Linked DNA regions of Myxosarcina sp. GI1. The protein of the gene in region 1 interacts with the protein of each later gene in a pairwise test. Links are inferred from orthologs where the notes say so. Each region holds a gene or a part of one and is shown on either strand. Other genes may lie near its edges.

The links. The genes of interacting proteins can lie anywhere in the genome.
Region 2: the proteins of tsaE (region 1) and rlmB interact in binary tests that used the Escherichia coli proteins (3 or more experiments, as listed by UniProt). The link is inferred for Myxosarcina sp. GI1 from one-to-one orthologs.

The regions. Positions count from the first base shown.
Region 1 is NZ_JRFE01000026.1:183,702-188,451, forward strand. What follows is about bases 1-2,717. They hold tsaE (tRNA (adenosine(37)-N6)-threonylcarbamoyltransferase complex ATPase subunit type 1 TsaE), read left to right. Parts: upstream 1-974; coding sequence 975-1,460; downstream 1,461-2,717. Other genes in these bases: KV40_RS21100 (response regulator transcription factor), read left to right, coding at 105-395; KV40_RS21105 (PD40 domain-containing protein), read left to right, coding at 379-957; petG (cytochrome b6-f complex subunit V), read right to left, coding at 1,811-1,927; KV40_RS21120 (cytochrome c), read left to right, coding at 2,161-2,535; purT (formate-dependent phosphoribosylglycinamide formyltransferase), read left to right, coding at 2,598-2,717. Also shown: more of purT, read left to right, coding at 2,718-3,767; KV40_RS21130 (YciI family protein), read left to right, coding at 3,821-4,087; rplS (50S ribosomal protein L19), read left to right, coding at 4,178-4,609. UniProt on the Escherichia coli protein: Required for the formation of a threonylcarbamoyl group on adenosine at position 37 (t(6)A37) in tRNAs that read codons beginning with adenine.
Region 2 is NZ_JRFE01000017.1:254,241-258,329, forward strand. Bases 1,175-4,051 are described here. They hold rlmB (23S rRNA (guanosine(2251)-2'-O)-methyltransferase RlmB), read left to right. Parts: upstream 1,175-2,106; coding sequence 2,107-2,997; downstream 2,998-4,051. Other genes in these bases: KV40_RS14005 (STAS domain-containing protein), read left to right, coding at 1,271-1,612; KV40_RS14010 (Mini-ribonuclease 3), read left to right, coding at 1,699-2,100; KV40_RS14020 (DUF1816 domain-containing protein), read left to right, coding at 3,125-3,397; KV40_RS14030 (sigma-70 family RNA polymerase sigma factor), read right to left, coding at 3,722-4,051. Outside these bases: KV40_RS14000 (ABC transporter substrate-binding protein), read right to left, coding at 1-925; more of KV40_RS14030, read right to left, coding at 4,052-4,089. UniProt on the Escherichia coli protein: Specifically methylates the ribose of guanosine 2251 in 23S rRNA.

The sequences.
Region 1 (4,750 bases):
TGTTAAAGATTAGTTGAGTTTATCCTTAGTAAGTTAAAAGATAAAATTTTTATCTTTTAGAATAAATGGAGTAATAAGTAAATGTACTAGGGGAAAATATACTCATGGAAACTAGCAAGTTTAGTCAGGCAGCGTTATTATCGACGCGAGAGCTAGAAATCGTAGAACTAGTGGTTGCTGGCTTGAGTAATCAGAAAATTGCCGTTCGCTTAGATATTAGTAAAAGAACCGTTGACAACCACATCAGCAATATTTTAAAAAAAACCAATACCGATAACCGCGTAGAGTTAGTAAGGTGGGCTTTGCAATGGGGTAAAGTATGTATCGATGATGTTAACTGCTGTAATTTACCCGAAGACAGCAAACCCCAGGATTACAATGAAATGGTATTGTAAATTCAAAAGCAGATTGGGAAAATATCTGGCGATCGCAGTTACTTTTGCCCTTGCTAGCTGTAGCGAATCTGGTTATGTTACTCCTCCCACTCAAATTTTGAATGCCACTTTAAATACTACTGCCGCTGAAGGACACCCTCGTTTTTCCTATGATGGTCGTTACCTAGTATTTACTAGCGATCGCAGCAGTCAACGCCGAGTCTTGCTTTACGATCGCCAGCGCAATCGTTTACTCTCATTAGCAGGATTGAATCAATCGGGTAGTATGCAGTCCCAAGCCGATATTAGTGCTGATGGTCGCTATATTGTCTACGTATCGGAACAGTTAGGCAAACCAGATATCTTTGTTTACGATCGTCTCGCTCTCAATACTAAAAACATTACCAAAAATTTTGTCGGTGAAGTTCGCAACCCTACCATTAGCGGTAATGGTCGTTTCGTAGCTTTTGAGGGCGAGCATTCGGGACAGTGGGATATTCAAATTTACGACCGCGGCTTGAGTCAAGGTTTATCCTTACCTTCTAATTCTCCTGCTACTGAAAGTAATTCGCCACCAGAGTAAAAAATCGAGTATTTTCAATGCCAACCATAATTCTTAAAGACATTACAGAAACTCAAAAATTCGGTTGCTTATTGGGTAAAACGTTACCTCCTGACAGTACGATTTTATTGTCAGGAGAGCTAGGTGCTGGTAAAACTACATTAATTCAAGGAATAGCTAAAGGATTAAATATAAAAGAGGCAGTTGTCAGTCCGACTTTTACTTTAATTAACGAATATTTAGATGGACGTTTGCCACTCTATCATCTCGATTTATACCGTTTATCACCGAATCAAACTACGGCTCTTCATCCTGAAATGTACTGGGAAGGTATAGAAGTCGCTCCTGGAATTACCGCTATTGAATGGCGGCAGCGTTTATCTTATGAGCCGCCTAACTATTTAGATTTAAAATTGAGTTTTGTTGCTAATTCTACGTCTACTCGAAAAATAACTTGGCAAACAATTGGAAAAAAATTAGATTTCGATTTTGAGAACAACTTTGCCAGAGATGATCGAGCTTAACTTGAGACAAGATTGGAAAAGTTAAAAGTTAAAAGTTAAAAGTTAAAAGGTAAAAATCAAAGTAAGTTTTTAGGAGTGCGATTCAAACCACGCGCCTAAAATTAGGCTACTAACAAGTTGCGTACTAGCGACAGTATACTATTAAATTGAAAGTTTGAATTAGGCTTTAACTCTTCTGCGCGCGCTCGAGCCGATCGCCTTCTGACTTTTGCTTTCACACAAGCTTTGAGTACTTTATGTAAACAAAATTTTGTATAAAATCCAAAGCTCAGGTCAAAAAGTTCAAGCACAAAACTTTTGACTTTTGACTTAATATTTTTGACTTTGAGCGAAGCAAGATTGGTTTTTTCTTAGTCTATACCTAGCTTATTACCGCGCTTAAACTGCATATATGCAGCAAAAAATAACCCTGCTAGAGTAATAAAAATTAAACCTAGAACAATACCTAATAGTAAAGGTTCTATCACTGTTTGGCTCTCCTCAATAAATTGTTTATTTTAATATATCTTATGTTGGCAGTCTTATTTTAAGCAATGAGTGCGATCGCCATACTTAGTAGACTTATCTGAAGTGTGCGGTTATAACCTAGTTGGGTATAAAGAGCGCGACTATTACAATTTTATTAACTAAATCTGTAAAACTTAAGCTATTTTGTAAAATAAAGTAAATATAAGCAAACCTCTTTTAACATTACCGCTCTGTGGATAACCAGTTAGTCCAAGCTCCTAGTTGGCTCAACCGCTCGATTGTTGTTCTGGCGATCGCAGTGCTAATTGCCGGTATAAGTATTTTAGGAGTCTATTGGCATAAAATTTCCGATCCTTACATCCAAGAAGTCTTGGCTTTAAAAGGAAATGTCGAACGAGGTTACAAAATATTTCAAATCAACTGTGCGGGATGTCACGACATCAGAGCCAATAATAGTGTGGGACCTTGTTTGATAAATGTTTCCAAGCGTAGATCTAAAATTGGCACTATTGAACAGGTAATTAGCGGGCGCACGCCTCCGATGCCTAAGTTTCAACCGACGACTCAAGAAATGTCAGATTTACTTGAGTTTCTACAACATCTATAAATGACGCTCTTTTGGCATACAGATTGGTATAAGCTGTGGCAAAGTATGTCGAATGCAAATTTATGAATAAAAATCTTCAACTACCGCAAAAAATTATGTTGCTGGGTTCTGGCGAGCTTGGTAAAGAATTTGTTATTGCTGCCCAACGTTTGGGAAACTATACGATAGCTGTAGATAGCTATGCCAACGCTCCAGCAATGCAGGTAGCCGATGTAGCAGAAGTAATTTCCATGCTGGACGGCAACGATTTAGATAGAATCGTTAGCAAGTATCAGCCCGATTTTATCGTTCCCGAAATAGAAGCAATTAGAACTGAGAAATTAATTGAGTTCGAGCAACGGGGTATAAGCGTTATTCCTACGGCAGCAGCAACCAACTATACGATGAATCGCGATCGTATTAGAGAATTGGCAGCAAAAAAATTGGGGATTCGTACCGCTAAATACGCTTATGCCACAAACCTAGAAGAATTACAAGCGGTAAGTAATAAAATTGGCTTTCCCAATGTAATTAAGCCCGTAATGTCTTCTTCGGGAAAAGGACAGTCAATTGTCAATAGTGTTGAGGAATTAGAAACTGCCTGGAATTATGCGATCGCAGGTGCCAGAGGCGATACGCCCAAAATAATTATTGAAGAATTTATCGACTTTGAAGTTGAAATTACTTTATTAACTATCAAACAGTGGCATCAACCGACTACCTTTTGCCCTCCTATCGGACACCGACAAGAGCGAGGCGACTATCAAGAATCTTGGCAGCCAGCCAGTTTGTCTTTAGGACAACTACAGCAGGCAGAACAAATTGCGGTAAAAGTTACCGATGCTTTGGGAGGTGCGGGCATCTTTGGAGTAGAGTTTTTTGTAACCAAAGATGAAGTTATTTTTTCGGAACTTTCTCCACGTCCTCACGACACGGGAATGGTGACATTAATCTCGCAAAATTTAAATGAATTTGAACTGCACCTGCGGGCTATTCTCGGTTTGCCCATTCCCCAAATAGAAGTATTTTCTCCTGCTGCCAGTGCGGTAATTTTGGCAACAGAGCATTTAGATAGAGTAGTTTATGCTAACGTTGCCGAAGCATTGACCATTCCCGATACAGAAATTAGACTATTTGGCAAGCCTGATTCTCGTCCCAACCGTCGTATGGGAGTAGCCCTAGCAAAAGCTAAAACAATTGAAGCAGCTAGACAAAAAGCGACCTCCGCAGCTAGTAAAGTAGTTGTTAATTAATAGTAGTAAGACGATTGGGTTCGACAAAATTTTTTCACCGTGTTATTTAAAAAATGCCCATATTCGTCAAGATTGAAAAGGGGATCGTTGATAAACATACTTTCGATCTACACGTTCCCGCTCATAAAGATTACGTTCGACAACTAATTGCTAAAGGTCACAAAGCTAAAACTGGTTACTGGAAAGAGTTTGGTGGCGGAATGCTGATTTTTGAGGCAGCTTGTATGTCAGAAGCTAAAGCTATAGTAGAGCGCGATCCTTTAATTAAAAATGCCTGTGTCGATTACGAACTGCACGAATGGTGCATTGTGATTGAGTAGGCTTAGTAGGTAAAAACTGAATTGCTATTTTTTCTTTGCAAAGACTGTAAAAAAAGTTATCATGATAAATCGTGAGTTTTTAAGATAGCCATGAATGCCGAAGCGATAATTCGCTCAATTGAAGCGGAACATCTAAAACCAAAACTGCCTGTACTTCACGTTGGCGATAGTGTAGAAGTAGGCGTGAGAATTACCGAAGGTAACAAACAGCGGGTGCAACCTTATCGGGGTACCATAATTGCCATGCGCAATGGCGGTATCAACGAAACGATTACCGTACGCCGTATTTTTCAGGGTGTAGGGGTAGAAAGAGTATTTCTAGTCCACTCGCCAATAGTAGCCCATATTAAAGTAGAGCGTCGCGGTAAAGTGCGTCGTGCAAAACTTTATTATTTACGCGATCGCGTCGGTAAGGCTACTCGAATCAAACAGCGTTTCGACCGTCCAATAGAGAAAGATACTACAGCCAAAACTAAAACCAAAAGCAAAAAATCTCGCAAAAACAAAGAAAAAACTAGCTAATTTACGAAAAAATACTTTGGTACAGTATAATTAGGTCTAGCTGACTTTGTGGTCGGTAGAACATAAACAAATGCGTCCTTAGTTCAGTTGGTAGAACGTCGGTCTCCAAAACCGGATGTCGAGGGTTCAAGTCCTTCAGGG
Region 2 (4,089 bases), on another replicon or contig:
TAGGTTTAATAGCAAACTTACCTGCAATCTGCGATTCTGAAGCTAGACTGTAAACGTAGGGCCAGTTACGTAAAAATACAGTTTTACCATTTTCAAACAGACGGCGAGTTTCTTCTTCGGCGTAGGTAGTAACCCCAGGAGGAGAAATTCTCTTATCGATGGTAGTGCGTAAAAATTCTACTGCTTCAATTGCTTCCGATCGATCTAATCCAACTTCTGAGGTATCGGGATCGATCCAAAAACCGCCACTACCTTCAAGTATTTCGACAAACATTGCCGACAATCCTTCATACTGCTTGCCCTGCCAGACATAACCCCAATCTGCCAAACCCTGCTGCTGTAAATCTTGAGAAATTTCGATCAAATCGGTAAAGGTTTCTGGTGGCTCATATCCAGCCTGTTGTAAAAAATCGGTGCGGTAGTAGAGCATTCCTCCATCGGAACGAAACGGAACGCGATACAGCTTACCCTGATACATTCCGCCATTGACATCGCCTTCTAAAAACTCATTGAGTTCATCAGCCGATAAACGTCCCGATAAATCTTCTAGCCAGCCAGCAGCAGCAAACTTGGGAGTCCAGATAATATCCATATAGACTAAATCGTATACGGATTCGCCAAGCAAAAATGTAGAAGTGTATAAATCTTCGACTTGATTGCTATCGCTGGGAGCAGCAAAAACTTTAATTTTAATCTGAGGATGCTGCTGCTGAAATTTTTCTACTAGTGGCTGCCACTGTGCGCCTTCATCGGCTCGCATTAGAATACTAACGGTAACTGGCTGTTGGGAAAATGCAGGTACGAGCCAACCAAGCAGTAAGATCGTAGCAATAAATAAAATCGCAAACTGCCAAATTTTAGATTTTACTTGATTTAACTGGCAAAAAAATTTAGAGGATAAAAGATTTGACCAAAATTCAGACATCGATCGCTAAAATAAATATTCCTTAGAAAGAGTTTGGAGTAAGAAATTTCTTTTTTATTTTTGCTTACTTGAGACAATAAATTCATAAGATGTATATTTCTATTAAGCAGTATTTGTTTCAATCTAAAGTTAAGATGGATAACAATTGAGACGAAACTAATTGTTTTTAGCCGACTAATGTACGTTTGCGTCTGGCGACTCATACCGTCTGAGTTTAAAATGATCTATACTTGAGCATTAATGCGATTGAAGTTGCCCTCGTTATCTGAAAGATGGAGTATACTTCAAGATCGAAATCTAGGAAAAGTTGAGGAGGAAATTATTCCAGAACAGCTAAACCTGACTGTGAGCTTGAGAGGCACTCGCGAAGTCAGTAAAAATTATCAAATCTTTCGTCTTACTGGATTGCTCGATGCTTTTTCCGAACCAGCATTTCGTAAGGTAATCGGTAACTGTATAGATGAAGGACCAAAAGACGTGGTCTTGGTTTTGTCTCAAATTGATTTTATTGATAGCTCTGGTTTGGGAGCTTTAGTGCAGCTAGTAAAACAAGCTCAAACTGGAGGAGGTAGCTTGCAAGTTGTCACCAATCCTCGCGTGACTCAGACTGTCAAGTTAGTTCGATTAGAGAAATTTCTCTCTCTACAGCCTTCAGTAGATATCGCACTAGAAAATCTCAAAAAATAACGTCCTGTTTGGGTGTGAATTTACCAGACTCCGATTATCATAAAATGCCATTTGACTCGGTTAGAGCTTGGGCAAACATAAACAACATGGCTAATTTGACAGCCGAAAAGCGATTTGTCCAAATCGAACGGCTGTCACCATTAGCTTTGGCATATATTGGCGATGCCGTTTACGAGTTGTATGTTCGTACCTTCCTGTTAATGCCTCCAAAACGCATGGCAGACTATCATAATTTGGTTATTCGACAGGTAAAAGCCGAAGCTCAGGCAGCTAAATTAGAAATTCTCGAACCATATTTAACCGCTTTAGAAAAGGATATTTTACGTCGCGGAAGAAATGCCTGTCGTGTAAAGCCCAAACGTTTGACATTAAAGGTATATCAACAGGCAACTAGTTTTGAAACTTTAATCGGCTATCTTTATTTAACAGATTTTCAACGCTTGCAAGAATTATTAGCTAAATTAAAATCGATACCGAAAATAAGCTAAATATTAATGAAACGTCACTCACAACGCAAGCAAAGCCATGCTACAGGCTTATCGTCTCAAGGAAATAGCTCCAGACCTCGCCCGCTCCTATCCAATCGAGATTTGGCAGAGAATACAGAATCAGAGGCAAATGTTTCTTTGGCTACTGACTTAGTTTACGGTCGCCATAGCGTTTTGGCTGTTTTAGCAAGCGATCGCGCTATTAGTAAAATTTGGATTACGCATAAGTTACGAACCAGTTCTAAATTTGCGTCTTTATTGTCCGAAGCTAAAGCCAAAGGGGCAATAATAGATGAAGTGGATAATTATCGCCTTAATATTTTAAGTTCTGGAGTCAATCACCAGGGCGTTATCGCCCAAATTGCTCCTTATGCTTATTGGGAATTAGATAAGTTAATTGACAAAGCCAAATTACAAAGCGAGCCGACGATTGTTATTGCCGATGGCATTGAAGATCCCCACAATTTAGGAGCAATTATTCGTACGGCAGAAGCTATGGGAGTAGGAGGATTGATTATTCCTCAAAGAAGAGCGGTAGGAATAACCTCTACTGTAATGAAAGCGGCAGCAGGTGCTACAGAGCATTTACCAATTGCAAGAGTGGTGAATTTGAATCAGGCGATCGCGCAACTAAAAGAAGCTGGCTTTTGGGTTTATGGCACCATAGCAGAAAGTAGTAAATTATTACACACTATTAATTTTAGCGGTGCAGTAGCATTGGTAGTAGGCTCGGAAGGTAAAGGCATCAGTTCTCTAACTCAACGCTATTGCGATGAATTGGCAGCAATTCCTTTAGTGGGTACGACACCTAGCCTTAATGCTTCGGTAGCTACAGCGATCGCACTCTACGAAATATTACGGCAACGACAGAGCGATCCCAAGAAAAACATTATTTAATTTAAAACTAAGTCAATTGGAAGATATAAATAAAAAATAAAGTTGGTAAAAATAAAATAATTTAGATAAAAAAGAATAAACCCTTTATAAAAATTAATTTAATTTAGTAAAAATAGAGGATAACCAAATGAAAGAGATGTTAACAACATTACTAAACAGCATTGGCTTAGCGCATTGGGTAAAAATTATTTCCGACGAGCCACAGTGTACTTATTACTTCGGACCTTTTTTGACTGTGGATGAAGCTCATACCGCTCAAGCAGGTTATATCGAGGATATAACAGGAGAAGGAGCGAGAGTTGTAAAAGTAGAAACTATGCGTTGTAAACCACACACGTTAACCATCTATGATGAGACTCAAGAGATTAAAAATCTCACACTTTCTGCTTATGGTGGTTAAAATTACAGCAGTTTTCGTGCATAGTAAACCAAACAAAATAATATAAGTACGAAGCACTAAATACTAAATAGTTTCACTAACTCCTGTTTCGCTGGTACTTTTTCTAAGCTAAAAGCGAAAGTAAAGTGAAGCACAGAGTTAAGCCGAAGGTTATTTTTGTATGCCAGCTTAGATAAAATTAAAGGTAATAGAAATATTTTCCTATTACCTTCGCCTATAAAGAATATTTTTAGAACACAAAGAGCAAATTTGGTTGCATTAAACTTAAAGTTTGTTAATTTTTTGAGGACTATGCTAAGCTCCAAAACAACCTTCTAAGATAATCTATACTGCTTCTCTAAGATCGAGTGCTTTCTTTCTAAGCAGTTTTAGGGCTTTGTTTTTAATTTGGCGTACTCTTTCTCTACTGATACCACAATGATTGCCTATTTGTTCGTAGGTCATTGGCTTGCCATCACTGAGTCCAAAGCGGAGAGCAATTACGTCTCTCTGTTTGGGAGACAAACTATTTAATAAATTATCAATTCTATCTCTTAGTTCGGTTTCTGCAAGTATATCTGTTGGTAATGGCGAGTCTGAAGATAAAAGTTGTTCTAACTCGGTTTTTTGGTCGTCAATTACAATGTTAAGGCTTCTAGATTTAGTTCTCTTAGCAGCCTGACGAATAGATCTCAACTTCTTAATGTCTAGAT